DNA from 2 places in the Turicibacter sp. H121 genome. Region 2 is predicted to be linked to the other one. Evidence: predicted binding sites of a transcription regulator. Region 2 holds the regulator's gene; the other holds the start of a gene.
What was found. Region 2 encodes Rex, which represses fermentation and respiration genes when NADH is low (regulators of the CRP and FNR family bind a similar motif). Its sites were predicted from a motif close to GTGAANNNNTTCAC; they were not measured.

Region 1: gap (type I glyceraldehyde-3-phosphate dehydrogenase) is a predicted target of Rex. The motif match lies at 4,425-4,438, and genes of this name have one in related genera.

Annotation. Positions count from the first base shown of each region.
Region 1 is NZ_CP013476.1:1,429,577-1,437,562, forward strand. Features, by position in the region: gene AT726_RS06900 (UDP-N-acetylmuramoyl-tripeptide--D-alanyl-D-alanine ligase) at 1-869, shown strand, start outside; gene AT726_RS06905 (NUDIX hydrolase) at 912-1,514, shown strand; gene AT726_RS06910 (D-alanine--D-alanine ligase family protein) at 1,634-2,845, shown strand; gene AT726_RS13595 (hypothetical protein) at 3,272-3,376, shown strand; gene clpP (ATP-dependent Clp endopeptidase proteolytic subunit ClpP) at 3,564-4,175, opposite strand; gene gap (type I glyceraldehyde-3-phosphate dehydrogenase) at 4,488-5,495, shown strand; gene AT726_RS06925 (competence/damage-inducible protein A) at 5,639-6,862, shown strand; gene AT726_RS06930 (phosphoglycerate kinase) at 6,941-7,986, shown strand, end outside.
Region 2 is NZ_CP013476.1:1,542,670-1,550,655, forward strand. Features, by position in the region: gene tsaB (tRNA (adenosine(37)-N6)-threonylcarbamoyltransferase complex dimerization subunit type 1 TsaB) at 1-299, shown strand, start outside; gene rimI (ribosomal protein S18-alanine N-acetyltransferase) at 302-730, shown strand; gene tsaD (tRNA (adenosine(37)-N6)-threonylcarbamoyltransferase complex transferase subunit TsaD) at 746-1,765, shown strand; gene AT726_RS07485 (GNAT family N-acetyltransferase) at 1,790-2,767, opposite strand; gene AT726_RS07490 (ABC-F family ATP-binding cassette domain-containing protein) at 3,052-4,965, opposite strand; gene AT726_RS07495 (redox-sensing transcriptional repressor Rex) at 5,184-5,843, shown strand; gene AT726_RS07500 (ECF transporter S component) at 6,101-6,730, shown strand; gene coaBC (bifunctional phosphopantothenoylcysteine decarboxylase/phosphopantothenate--cysteine ligase CoaBC) at 6,731-7,942, shown strand; gene AT726_RS07510 (type III pantothenate kinase) at 7,936-7,986, shown strand, end outside.

The sequences.
Region 1 (7,986 bases), 110 kb from region 2:
TGGGTGCTTACAAAGTCGGAGAGATTAACGAGTTATGTGAAATCGCATATCCTAAGTATGGAGTTTTAACATCAGTAGGTCCACAACACTTAGAAACATTTAAAACAATTGATAATGTGAAACAAACTAAGTTTGAGTTAATTGAGTACTTACCTGAGGACGGAATTGGATTTATTAATATTGATGATGAAAATATCCGTGATTACTATGAGAATAAGTTTTCGGGAAAATGTACGGTCTACACTTATGGAATCGAACGTGAAGCAGATTATCGAGCAGGTGATATTGTTGTTAGTGAAAAAGGAACCACGTTTAATGTGACATTCCGTGATGGAAGTGTTCATCAGTTCCAAACGAAATTATTAGGTCGTCATAATATTTATAATACGGTAGCGAGTATTGCTTTAGGGAATGAGTTGGGAATTCCAGTTGAAAAAATGAAAGTCGCTGTTCGTAAAATGAAACCTGTGACTCATCGTTTAGAGTTACGTCGTAATGGGAACTTTACGATTATTGATGATGCTTTTAATTCAAATCCAGTTGGATCTAAGATGGCACTTGAAGTGTTAGGACAAATGAATGGTAAACGCATTGTGCTAACACCAGGGATGGTCGATTTAGGAACAGCACAATATGAGTTAAATAAAGCTTTTGGAACATATATGAAAGATACATGTGATCATGTTATTCTAGTTGGTAAAAAACAAACAGAACCAATTCAAGAAGGTTTAAAAGAAGTTGGATTCCCAGAAGAGCGTGTAACAGTAGCTGAGAATTTAACAGAAGCATTCAAAGTAATGTATGAAGTCGTTGAACCAGGAGCGTTTGTCTTAATTGAAAATGATTTGCCTGAATTATTCGCTGAATAGTCAGTTCGTTATTTATTTTCATATAGAAAGTAGGGAAGCGGGATGGATAATCAATTTTTAGAGTTTATTAAAAAAGTTCAGTCAATTGCACAAATTGGATTATCATTTTCAACAGATCCGTATGCAGTGGATAATTATGAAGAGTTAAAGAAGATTAGTGTGAAGATGTTACACGATTATACATCATTACCAATGAATGAATGCGACTTATATAAAGATTTCATATATCCAACCCCACAACCTGCCGTTCGTTCAATGGTTATTAAAAATCATCAGCTATTACTCGTTAAAGAGAAAGATAGTGGTCTTTGGTCACTACCAGGTGGATGGTGTGATATTGATTGCACACCGAAGGAAACAGCTATTAAGGAAACGTTCGAGGAATCTGGTTATGTAATTGATTGTACGAAACTGTTAGCGGTGTTTGACAGACGACATTATATTAAAAAATCATTATATGATGTATATTGTCTATATTTCCTGGGGAATGTCGTAGCGGGAGAGGCAAAATGTAATCATGAGACGGAGGATATTGGATGGTTTGATATTTCAGAACTACCGCCATTGTCTCGAAAGAATTCAATCGAAGAGATTGAAAAGGCGTATAAAGTTTATACGGAAGATTTAGAAACATATTTTGAGTAATTAAAGCAAAAAATTGTTTCTTATGACAGTGATTTCTTGATAAAATAGACGTATGTATTTGCGTTCAGATACGGTATACTTGAAGAAGATACTAAACTTAGATTAAAGGGGGCTTCCTCATGAAGTTAAAAGTTGGTGTATTTTTCGGTGGTGAATCGGTAGAGCACGAAATTTCAATTATTTCTGCTAACCAAGCAATGCATGCCATCGATAAAACAAAATATGATGTCGTACCAGTTTATTTATCTAAAAAACGCGAATGGTACACAGGTGAAGCATTATTTGATGTGAAAGAATATAAAAATTTGGATGCATTATTAAAAAAATGTCAACGTATTGTCATTGTTCCTAATAATGGTAAAATTCAAATTGAACGTTATCCTGCTAAAAAATTCGGAAGCAATGTTGTAAATACAATCGATGTTGCGATTCCAGTTATTCACGGAACAAATGGTGAGGATGGAGCCTTACAAGGATTCTTTGAATTAAACGGAATTCCTTATTCGGGATGTGAGGTAGCTGCCGCTGCTGTTGGTCAAGATAAAGTGTTTATGAAAAACATTTTACGTGATTCAGGATTACCGATTACAAACTATGTGTGGTATTATTCATCAGATTGGTTTGCTGACCAAGAAGCTTGTTTAGATGCTATTGAAGAAAAATTAACATATCCAGTTATGATTAAACCTGCTAGCTTAGGTTCAAGTGTTGGAATTTCTAAAGCAAATGACCGTGCGTCATTAGAAGAAGGAATTACAGAAGCAATTAGCTATGATAAAAAATTCATCGTTGAAGAAATGGTTACTCAATTAGTTGAGGTTAACTGTTCGGTTATCGGAGATTTCTCTTCTGCTAAACCTTCTGTTTTAGAAGAAGTTATGGGTTCTGATGAATTTTTAAGCTTCCGTGATAAATATGAGGGGGGAGGAGGTTCTAAAGGTGCTAAAACTGGAGGAACTAAATCTCAAGGGATGGCAAGTACAAATCGTATTATCCCTGCTCGTTTAACGGATGAAGGAACAAAATACGTTCAAGATCTTGCGGTACAAACATTCCGCGTGTTAGGAAGTGCAGGGGTTGCTCGTATCGACTTCTTAATCAATGCTGAAAATAATGAAGTATATGTTAACGAAATTAATACAATTCCAGGATCATTATCATTCTACTTATGGGAAAAAACAGACCGTAACTTCACAGAATTAATGACTAGCTTAGTGGAATTAGCATTAAAACGTCAACGTGAACGTGAAAGCTTAACATTCTCATTCGAATCTAACGTTCTTGCTTTACAGGGTGCAGGAACAAAAGGAGCGAAAGGAACAAAAGCCTAAGCGGTAACTTAACTATTAAAAATGAAAAAGCTATGTTTTAGACAAATGTTGATTTGGAGACAGAGGTTGTTTAAACAACTTAATAGATTAAGAAATCCTTACGCTAGTTAACGTTTGGATTTCCTTGTTTAATGACAATACTTCTTAAAATATAGCCATGAAAAAAGAGATTTCACTTATGAAATCTCTTTTTTTAGATGGAAAATATATAATGGTTAAAAAATTGAAAGATTGTAAATAACTATTGATGGAGGGGGAGCTAAGATGAATGTTATTGCTGTATCAACAATTTTTAGAAATGAGGGATTCCTATTGAAGTTTAATGATAGGTTATTGGATTTAACGAAGTGAAGAGGATTATCGTAGGATGAATTAGGGGAACTTTTAAATACATCGAGACAAACTATTTCTAAGTGGGAAAATAGCATTTCTTATCCTGATTTTCATCGTTTAATTCTTTTCAGTGATTTCTTTAATGTTTCATTAGATGGATTCATGAAAGGAGAACAAATTGTAATATCTCATCTTTAAAATTGCTTAAAGTCAACTTTAATCAGTTAAGAGATAGAATGAAAAAATTGAAGAAAATAGATATGTTTAGTATATTTTTTGATGTTATGATTGGGTTATTATTACTTAGATTTATTTTATCTTGTTTAGAGTCTATATTTTAGCTTTCTAGCAAAAAAAGTAGAGAATTTAATCTCTACTTTTTGAATTATTTATTATCTGCTGAAATGTCCACTGGACGAACAACAACTTGGTCAACTAAACCGTAAGCTACAGCTTCTTCAGCTGACATGAAGTTATCTCGTTCAGTATCTTGCTCGATTTTTTCAAGTGGTTGACCTGTTTGAGCAGATAAGATGTTATTTAATTTATCACGAGTTTTTAAAATGTGTTTTGCAGCAATGGCAATTTCAGTGGCTTGTCCTTGTGCTCCACCAAGTGGTTGATGAATCATGACTTCGCTGTTAGGTAAAGCATAGCGTTTACCTTTAGCACCCGCTGAAAGTAAGAAAGCACCCATTGACGCTGCCATCCCAACGCAGATTGTTGATACATCACATTTGATGTAGTTCATTGTATCAAAGATAGCAAATCCTGCTGTAACTGATCCACCAGGACTATTAATATAAAGGTTGATATCTTTATCTGGATCTTCTGCAGCTAAGAATAAAAGTTGAGCAACAACGATGTTTGCTGTATAATCGTTAATTTCACCACTTAACATGATGATACGATCTTTTAATAAGCGAGAATAAATATCATATGCACGCTCACCGTGAGCTGTTTGTTCAATGACTGTCGGTACTAAATAACTACTCATAAGGCACCCCTCTTTTTATAAAAATTTCTATAGCACATTTTACCACAACTGGACAAAAAAATATAGCATTGCGTCGGCCATACTCTATTTTAATGTTGTGAGTGGTAATATATTCATTTTTAAGTAAAAATTCTTAAACATTTTTGTTAAGCATTTGTTATTATAAACGCTTACATTAGTTTATAACTTGATTATCATGGTACAAATTGTTAGAATAAAAATGTAGTAATTTTTCACAATATATTATGTGTGTTAAAATACACGTAATGTGAAAAATGACCAATTTTATAATATCTTAGGAGGAATCTTCACATGGCTGTTAAAGTAGCGATTAATGGATTCGGGCGTATCGGACGCTTAGCTTTACGTTTAATGATCGAAAACAATGACTTCGAAGTAGTTGCAATCAACGACTTAACTGATGCTAAAACATTAGCTCATTTATTCAAATATGATTCAGCTCAAGGACGTTTCAACGGAGAAATCGAAGTTAAAGAAGGTGCTTTCGTTGTTAACGGTAAAGAAATCAAAGTAACTGCTGAGCGTAACCCTGCAGACTTACCTTGGGGAGAATTAGGAGTAGACGTAGTATTAGAATGTACTGGATTCTTCACTTCTCAAGAAAAAGCTGGATTACACTTAGAAGCAGGAGCTAAAAAAGTAGTTATCTCTGCACCAGCTACAGGAGATATCAAAACTGTAGTTTACAATGTAAACCAAGATATCTTAGACGGAACTGAAACAGTTATCTCAGGAGCTTCTTGTACAACTAACTGTTTAGCTCCAATGGCTAAAGTATTAAACGACAAATATGGTGTACAAAAAGGATTCATGACTACAATCCATGCTTACACTAATGACCAAAATACATTAGATGCTCCTCACGGAAAAGGTGACTTACGTCGTGGACGTGCAGCTGCTGCATCAATCGTTCCAAACTCAACAGGAGCTGCTAAAGCTATCGGTTTAGTAATTCCTGAATTAAACGGAAAATTAGACGGTGGAGCTCAACGTGTTCCAGTAATCACTGGTTCATTAACTGAGTTAGTATGTACTTTAAACACTAAAGTAACTGCTGCTGAAATCAACGAAGCAATGAAAGCTGCTGCTAACGAATCATTCGGATACACTGAAGATGAAATCGTTTCAGCTGACGTAATCGGAATTTCTTACGGATCATTATTCGATGCTACTCAAACTAAAGTTATGGAAGTTAACGGAGAGCAATTAGTTAAAGTTGCTGCTTGGTATGACAACGAAATGTCTTACACTAACCAATTAATCCGTACTTTAGGATACTTCGCTTCTTTAATTAAATAATTTTAGTTAAGCGATATTTTTGGAAAGCTATCCCATTTCGGGATAGCTTTTTTTATTATTTTCATTAGAATAGAGTTAGATGGATTTTTCTAAGTTAGAATAAAAAAACTGAAATAGGTCATGTTAAACAAGAGGTGAGCGGTGTGAATGTTGCGATTTTAGCGATTGGTAATGAAGTGCTGTCTGGTAAAACGATTAATACGAATAGTGCTTTTATTGCAAAACAAGTAGAACAGTTAGGTGGAAAAGTAACTCATCAACAAGTAGTTCCTGATCTAGAGGATGAAATTGTTCGAGGGTTAGAGATTGCATATACCTATGCGGATTTAGTGATTACTATTGGTGGATTAGGACCAACGGTAGATGATTTATCACGTGAAGGGGTTGCAAAGTATTTTAAAACAGAACTAGTTTATGACGATGAGATTTATGAAGGTATTTGTGAGTATTTCAGACGTAGCAATAGAGAAATTCCAAATAATAATCATCGTCAAGCTTATAAGTTTAAAGAAGGACTAGTTTTACCCAATAATAATGGAACAGCACCGGGATTATTTTTAAAGCAGGATAATAAATCAGTTTTCCTATTACCTGGACCTCCAGCAGAGCTTGAATTAATGTTTTCAGAGAGTGTAAGACCTTATTTTATTGATCAGATTAAGGAGCGTAAGATTAGTAATAGCTACCGTTTATGTGGAATTGGAGAGTCTTATGCAGAAGAAATGATTTTACACTTATATGGACGTTACCCTCATCTAAATATTGCACCTTATTGTGCTCCTGATAAAGTAGATTATATTGTTTCTACAGTGGATGCTTATGAAGAGGATTTAAGAGCCTTTGATGAAGAGTTTAAAGACATTATGAAGGATTACTATATTGGAGATCAAAATACAGATCTTGCAACAGAAATTGTGCGCTTGCTTAAGGAAAAGCAATTAAAAATAGCAACGGCTGAAAGTTGCAGTGGTGGTCTTCTTTCATCGACTCTTGTGAACGTTTCAGGAGCATCTAGCGTCTTTTTAGAAGGAATCGTGACATATAGTTATGAGTCAAAATTAAATCGTTTAAACATTGATGTGAATCGTTTAATGGAGTTTGGCGCAGTTTCTGAGGAGATTGCACACGATATGGCATTCAATTTAGAAAAGTTAACAGGTGCTGATATCACAGTTGGTGTAACTGGAATTGCAGGACCAGGTGGTGGAAGTGAGTTAAAACCAGTTGGTCTAGTTTATATCGCGATTAATGTATGCGGTCAAATTTTCTTAAAATCATACATTTTTAATGGAAATCGTGAAAAAATAAGACAGCGCACAGTAGCGGAAGCTTTATATTGGCTTCACCATTATATAAAAGCGCTTTAATAGAAGGTAATGTTTGAATTATATGTAAAAAAGCGTTAAAATAATATTGTGAAAAATAATTTAAGGAGGACTCATCACATGAACAAAAAAACTGTTAAAGATGTTGAGTTAAATGGAAAGAAAGTCCTTGTACGTGTAGACTTCAACGTACCAATGAAAGACGGAAAAATTACAAATGACAACCGTATCGTAGCTGCATTACCTACAATCAAATACATCTTAGAAAATGGTGGACGTGCTATTTTATTCTCTCACTTAGGAAAAATCAAATCTGAAGAAGATAAAGCATCTAAATCATTACGTCCAGCTGCTGAGCGTTTAGCTGAGTTATTAGGACAAGACGTTAAATTCATCCCTGAAACTCGTGGAGCTGAATTAGAGGCTGCTATCGCTGAGTTAAAAGACGGAGAAGTTTTAATGTTCGAAAACACTCGTTTCGAAGATTTAGATGGTAAAAAAGAATCTAAAAATGATCCTGAGTTAGGTAAATACTGGGCTTCTTTAGGAGATATCTTCGTAAATGACGCATTCGGGACTGCACACCGTGCTCATGCATCAAACGTTGGAATCTCTGCTAACTTAGAAGCTGTAGCTGGATTCTTATTAGAAAAAGAAATCGAATTTATCGGTGGAGCTGTTGATGCGCCTCAACGTCCAATGGTTGCTATCTTAGGTGGAGCTAAAGTATCTGATAAAATCGGAGTTATCGAAAACTTATTAGATAAAGCTGACAAAGTATTAGTTGGTGGAGGAATGATGTTCACATTCCTTAAAGCTCAAGGTAAAAACATTGGTAAATCTTTATGTGAAGAAGATAAATTAGAATTAGCAAAAGCTTTACTAGAAAAAGGTGGAGACAAATTAGTTTTACCTATCGATACAGTTGCTGCTAAAGAATTCTCTAACGATACTGAGTTCCGCGTAGTTTCAGTTGATGCATTAGCTGATGACGAAATGGGATTAGATGTTGGACCAGCTACTGTTGAGTTATTCTCTAATGTATTAAAAGATGCTAAAACAGTTGTATGGAATGGACCAATGGGTGTATTCGAAATGTCTAACTTCGCTAAAGGAACTATCGGTGTATGTGAAGCTATCGCTAACTTAGAAGGTGCTATCACAAT
Region 2 (7,986 bases):
TTTCAGATGGACACTATGAATTACAAGGTTTATTAGACAATTTATCAAAAAGTGAGAAAAAAATGTATTTCCTTGGTAATGATGTTGCAAGGTACTGGGATTTAATTGAGTCTGTTCTAGGTGATAAGGTAATTAAGGTGGAAGATGAAAATTTAAATATGCCACATGCCTCTGTTTTAGCAAATTTAGCATTAGAAAAGACTCCTGTAGATAATATTCATCATTTTACGCCGAAGTATCATCGTTTACCAGAAGCAGAAATGAATTGGATGTTAGAACAAAAAAATAAGGGATTATAATGATGAATATTCGTTTAATGAGAGAAGAAGATTTATTTCAGGTTACATCGTTACATGATGTATTATTTAAACAATCTTTTAATTTTGAAGATTATGTGCAAGAGAAGATGTTTCATTATGGGATTGTTATTGAAATCGATCATCAAATTGTTGGTTATTTAGTAGGTCAGATTATTTTTGAAATGTCAGATTTATATTATGTTGCTGTAAATCCTGATTACCGATCAAAAGGTTATGGAAGATTGCTTGTTGAACAATTTATCCAAGATGCGTGTAAAAACGAAGGTGATACGATGTCATTAGAAGTTCGTATGAGTAATCACACAGCGATTCGTTTATATGAGAAGTGTGGGTTCATTTCGGTTGGAACTCGTGCAAGGTATTATGCAGATGGTGAAGATGCATTATTAATGACTCGTAATTTTAGATAGAAGTTGGTGATAGTCATGGAAAAAGATATTTTAGTATTAGCGGTTGAGAGTAGCTGTGATGAGACGAGTGTTGCGGTTATTAAAAATGGAACTGAGATTTTATCGAATGTAGTTGCATCTCAGATTGAGAGTCATAAACGTTTTGGTGGGGTTGTTCCTGAGGTGGCAAGTCGTCATCATGTTGAGAGTGTGACGCTTGTTTTTGAAGAGGCTTTAAAGGTAGCAAATGTAATTTGGGATGATATTGATGCGATTACGGTGACCGAGGGGCCAGGTTTAATTGGATCATTATTAATTGGGATTAATGCAGCAAAAGCTTTAGCATTTGCTCATGATATTCCATTAGTCGGTGTGCATCATATTGCGGGGCATATTTATGCGAATCAATTAGTGGAACCTTTAGAGTTTCCATTGTTAGCATTAGTCGTTTCAGGTGGCCATACGGAGTTAGTTTATATGAAGGATCACTATCAGTTTGAAGTGATTGGTGAGACGTTAGATGATGCAGTAGGAGAGGCTTATGATAAGGTGGCTCGTACGTTAAGTTTACCGTATCCAGGTGGTCCACATATTGACCGTTTAGCCGCTGTTGGTGAAGATACTTATAAGTTACCTCGTGTTTGGTTAGATAAAGAGTCTTACGATTTTAGTTTCTCTGGGTTAAAATCAGCAGTTATTAATACCGTACATAATGCAAAACAACGTGGTGAGGAGATTGTTCCTGAAAATTTAGCGGCAAGTTTCCAAGCGAGCGTGGTGGAAGTTCTTGTGGAAAAAACGATGCGTGCGGCACGTGAATATAACGTAAAACAAATTATTGTCGCTGGTGGAGTATCAGCCAATAAAGGACTTCGTAAAGGTTTAGAAGAAGCTGTTGCGAAAGATGGCCATATTAAATTAACGGTTCCTCCATTATCACTTTGTACAGATAATGCAGCGATGATTGGTGCTGCAGGAACGATGGCTTATTTAAAAGGGCATCGTAGTGGAATGGATATGAATGGATTATCAGGAATGGAGTTAACTTCATTATAAAAAAGTAGCCGTAAGGCTACTTTTTTATAGTTGTTGTAGAAATTTTTTTGTATAGGCTAGTCTTTCTTCGCCTATTTCTTTCCCAATTGTGGTGAAAAATTCGAATTTATTTTGTCGAATGTCATCAAAGAGTTGGTGTTGTGTTCCTTCGAGTGCAAGTGCTCTAGCTATTTCTGGAGCTCCAATCTGTTCTAAGGTATAGAGGTCATGAACGATTTTTTCTTCTTCTGTCAGAGGTGAGTGTAATTGACGTTCTAAGCTATAAAGACCATCTTTTATTTGATCAGGATCCCAATTTAAGGAGACAAGTTGTGATAAAGTTTGTGCCATAAATTTAGAATCTGTTTGAAGTTTAGTGAGTAATCCAGAGAAGGTTGCTAGGAAATAAAGTTTAGAAAGGTTTAATGTTTTGGTGTCAAAGAAATTAAGATTTTTGACGATACAGTTAAGAGATTCAGGTTGTGGATAGTAAGGAATTACATAAGTGAGATAATCTTGGAGATTTGTACTAGGGATACGTTTGATTCGTCCAAAAAGATGAACATCGTGATAAGTTCCGTTTTGATAGTAGGCTTGGCGACGTGTGCCTTCATGTTCAAAGTTGAGTGATTGGAGTAGTTTTTGGCTAGGTGTATTATAATCATATATTTCTGATTCGATTCGATGAACACCTTGGTTAAATAAGGTAGTTATTAATGTTTCAAGTGCTTCTTTCATGTAACCTTGCCCTCGGTGTGAGCCGAGCCCAAATCTAAGCCAGGCACAAGTTGCATGTTCATCTAACCAATTGATACGGATATATCCGATAGGCTCATTGGTTTCATTGATTACGAGAATGTAGTAGGGGTCATGATTGTTAGTAATATCTGTTTGTTCAGTTTCTGTGGTGAACTCTTTTTGACCTGTGGACATCTCTTGCAGATCAGGATCATTCTTCCATTGGGCTAGAAGTTTTGCATCAGTAATTTCAACGTTTCTTAAGGTTAGTCTTTTTGTTTTCATAGTATTCCTCCATTTTATGAATGTCAACAGAACACTCGTGACTTTAGTCATGGGAGGTTCAAGTGATGTTTAAGTATATGAAAAAGCTCTATCTTATATGAGATAGAGCTAGAGATTTTATTGGTAGGCGATTTGATTAACTCCCCCTTCGTTGTGTTTAATCTGATTTGCCTAGCTAGTGAACAAGATTTTTTGACTCTTTTTTTGAAAATTCCTCCTTTTGTTACATGATATTCACTACATATTGTGGATATTCAAAAAGTCGTCCAAATGGACGACTTTTTTTATGATAAGCTTAATTCTTCCCAAGTTTCCATAGATTCCATGATTAACTCTTCAAGTTCTTCGATTCGAGCTTGAACCTGTGCTGATTTTTGTGTGTCCAGATAGACTTCTTCTTGGAAAAGCTCAGCTTTTTTATATTCAAGTTCTTCTTCATAGGCGGCGATTTTTGATTCGATGTCCTCTAGTTGACGTTTACGCTGTTGTTCTAATCGTCGCTGTTCTTTTTGTTTTTGGTAATCTGTTACATTGTTAGTTGTTGTTGCGTTTGACTCCTCAGCTAATTTAGCTGCTTCTAGCTCAGCCAATTGTTGTTTCTTCTCCATATAATCTGAGTAGTTTCCTAAGTATGATACTACCCCATGCGGAGTAACCTCTAAAATGCGTGTTGCGATTTTATCGATGAAGTAACGGTCATGGGAGATGAAGAAGACTGTTCCTTCATAGTCTTCTAGTGAAAGTTCTAGCATTTCTTTACTATCAATATCTAAGTGATTAGTTGGCTCATCTAGAAGTAAGAAGTTATTTTTTTGAAGCATGAGTTTACAAAGTGTTAGTCGAACCTTTTCACCACCAGACAGTTGGTTAACTGTCTTAAAGACGTCATCTCCTGTAAACAGGAAGTTTCCAAGTAATGTACGAATATCTTTTTCTAGTCGCGTCGGGAAGTAGTTCCAAACTTCATTTAAGACGGTGTTATTAGAAGTTAGGTTTGCTTGTTCTTGATCAAAGTATCCCATGTCTAGGCTTTTACCGTAGTAAACTTCTCCCCCTAACTTTGGTAAGTCACCTGCTACTGTTTTAAGGATGGTAGATTTTCCGATTCCATTTGGCCCAATTAAAGCCACACGATCTAGACGATTAATTTGGAAGTCTAGATGATCTGAGATGATTTGATCTGGGTATCCAACTGTTAAATCTTCTACTTTTAGGACGTCATTTCCGCTTCGGCGATCAATTTCAAATGTAATACCGATTGATTTATCGTTGATTTTAGGGATTTCAATACGCTCCATTTTATCTAATAGCTTACGGCGTGATTGAGCACGTTTTGTTGTTGAAGCACGGACGATGTTTCGACTAATGAAGTCTTCCATTTTTGAAATCTCTTTTTGTTGTTTTTCGTATTGCTTCATGAGGGATGCATAGGAAACTGCTTTTTGATCCATATAATCTGAGTAGTTTCCTTTGTACTTCGTACATTTTCGATACTCAATTTCATAGACCGTTGTTGCAATCTGATCGATAAAATAGCGGTCATGTGAGACGATAACTACGGCACCTGAATATTTTTTTAGGTATCCTTCCAACCATTCGATTGTATCGATGTCTAAGTGGTTAGTAGGCTCATCGAGAATTAGGACATCTGGTTTTTGAAGAAGGAGTTTGGCAAGAGCCAATCTTGTTTTTTGTCCTCCACTCAAGTTTGAGATTTTTTGGTCAAAGCCAATCTCATTGAATTTAAATCGATTGAGAATATTATTGATTTCAGATTCGTAAGTATAACCACTCATTAATTCAAAGCGATGATTTAAGTTTTGATATTGTTCAATAATTCTTAAGTATTGTTCGCTGCTTGGGTCTTCTTCAGCCATTTTAAGGCTTAGCTCTTCAAGCTGGCCTTTTAGTTTGATTGTTTCAGCGAAGACGCTTAACATTTCATTATAGATGGTGTCATTTGAATTAACGTGGCTTGATTGGGCAAAATAGCCTAGGACGACACTTTGTGGCTTGTGGATTTCTCCACTATCGAAGTCGATTTCATCAGCAATCATTTTTAATAATGTTGATTTACCGGCACCATTACGTCCAACAACGGCAATACGCTCCCCTTTTTTGACTTCAAATTGCACATTTTCAAGAATGGGAGTTCCTGAATAGAGCTTTGTCAATTTGCTAGTTTGTAATAAGATCATTTTGTTTCTCCTTTATATATTAACTTATCAGTAGATATTCGGATTTTATTGTATTTATTTATAAGTATAATGCTTAAAGAAGAGATAAGCAACGGACACTGGATGAAATAATATTCGAATTTTAAAACAATTTAACATATAGACGTTTTATGCTTCTGACAGTATTCACATTGAATTATTTTCATGTTATTATTGAAATATGGTAAAGGAGGTTTTCTATGTTATCGAATATTCCAAATGCAACGATTAAAAGGTTAGCACTTTATCGTCGCTGTTTCGTTGAATTAGATGAAATGGGCGTTAAACGAATTCAGTCAGGTGAATTAAGCCAAAAAATAGGGATTGATTCTGCTACTATTCGACGTGATTTTTCATATTTAGGTGAATTAGGTCGTCAAGGATATGGATATGAGGTACGCGTTGTTTTAGAGGCATTTAATAATTTATTGAAAACAGAGGATGCACAGAGCTGTGTTTTAATTGGGGTCGGAAACTTAGGGCGTGCACTATTAAAGTATTTTTGCTCAGATAAGTTTAAGAAACGTGTATTTAGAACACCAGTTAACTTAATTGCAGGGTTTGATACAGATGAAAGCTTAGTTGGACAATGTGTAGGTGAATTGCCTCTTTATCATTTAAATGATTTAAAATCGTATATTGAAGAACACCGTGTTACTTATGTTATTTTAACAGTACCACCGACAGTTGCTCAAAGTGTTGCAACATCATTAGAAGGGTTAGGTATTAAAGGTATTTTAAATTTATCTTCTACAGTGATTAATGTGAGTGAAGACATTACCGTTCATGAAGTAGATTTAAATATGGAGTTAGAGACATTATTCTTCTATGTTTTTCAAAAAGAACAAGCAAAACATTAGTACTTTTTAAAATTCGTCCGTTATAAGCTTATAATCAATTGATTATAAGCTTTTTTTCTTTTTACAGGCGATGAATAATGGTAAAATAATGTTATTTTATTGAAAACTATTCAATACATCAGTATAATTATGAGCGATGATAGCGTTTGTCAAACTTAATGGTGATTTTATAACATCAATTAAGGTCATACTAACGATGTCAAATATAATATTCAAGACGTTGCATTCGAAAGAAGCGACAGTGGAGGAGAAGAAAAATGAATCAATCAAGAAAGAAAACCAAGTTTTTAGTTTTACTAACGATGTTTTGTAGTATTCAAGTTGTTTTAATGTTAACACCACTTGGATATATTCCATTAGGCCCAGTTCGTGCCACAACCATGCATATTCCAGTTATTTTAGCAGGAATTTTATTGGGAGTCAAAGGTGGAGCTATTACAGGATTAGTTTTTGGATTGAGTAGTGTGATTATTAATACGATTACCCCAACGATTACATCATTTGTATTTACCCCATTTTATTCATTAGGTGAATATCGTGGAAACTTCATGAGTTTAGTTATTGCTATTGGTCCACGTGTCTTACTTGGGGTATTAGCTGCAGTGATTTATCATTGGTTTAAAAATAAAAATAATAAAATGAGATTATTCGGTAGTGGAGTTACGGCTTTAGTTTGTACGTTAATTCACTCCATTTTAGTGCTTGGAATGATCTACTTATTCTTTGGTCCAAGTTATGCGGCAGCCAAAGGAGTTGAAGTTTCAGCTTTATTTGGCTTATTACTAGGAATCATTACGACAAATAGTGTACTCGAAGCCATCTTAGCTACATTAATTATTGCACCATTAACGAAGGTGTTAGAACCAATTACGAAGAAGGTGATTTAGTTGAACAAAAAGACTATTGTATTGGGAGTTTGTGGGGGAATTGCAGCTTATAAAAGTGCACAACTTGCAAGTAGTCTATATAAAAAAGGTTATGATGTTCATGTCATTATGACGAAAAATGCTACAGAATTTATTACACCGATGACATTTGAAACATTAACTCATAATCGTGTATCTGTTGGAACGTTTGATCGCAATTTCCAGTATGATGTGAATCATATTTCATTAGCTAAGCGCGCAGATTTATTTGTTGTGGCTCCAGCTTCAGCAAATTGTATTGCGAAGTTTGCTCATGGATTAGCGGATGATATGTTGACGACAACGTTTTTAGCCGCTGCTTGCCCAAAACTCATTGCACCTGCAATGAATACAGGAATGTTAAATAATCCAATCACACAGCATAATATTGAGATTTGTAAAAAATATGGAATGACTTTTGTTGAATCAGATAGTGGTTATTTAGCATGTGGAGATGTTGGGAAAGGTCGATTGGCAGAAATCGAGGATATTGAAGATGCGATTGAAAGTTTATTAGTTAAGGACAAGCCTTTAAAAGGAATGAAAGTTGTCGTAACCGCAGGACCCACTCAAGAAGATTTAGATCCAGTTCGTTTCATGACGAATCATTCAAGTGGGAAGATGGGGTATGCAGTGGCACGTGCTGCTCGTAATTTAGGTGCGGATGTGACGTTAGTAACTGGGCCTGTTTCATTAAGAAAGCCAGTTTTCATGGATGTTGTTGAGGTTAGAACAGCAATTCAAATGTTTGAAGCAGTCGAGGCTCTAAAAGATGATTATGATATTTTAGTGAAATCAGCAGCCATTTCAGATTACCGAGTGGAGCGTGTGAGTGATCATAAAATGAAAAAGCAAGGTAATCAGTTGACGATTGATTTTGTAACCAATCCAGATATCTTAGCTCATATGGGGCAGTTAAAAAAGGCGGATCAAGTTGTTTGTGGGTTTGCTATGGAGACTCAAGATTTAGTTGAGAATGCTACGAAGAAGTTAGTGAATAAAGGTGCTGACTTGATTGTTGCAAATCAGTTAAATGAAGATGCAGCGGGATTCAAAAAGGATACGAATGTAGTGACGATGTTAACGGGTGAGGGCGTAACGAAGTTAGATGTCATGTCTAAAGAAGCACTTGGTTATGAGATTATGAATCGTTTATTACAGATTTTAGTGAAGAAAAGAGGGATAGTATGTTAGTCGTTATTGATGTAGGAAATACGAATATTACACTAGGAGTTTAT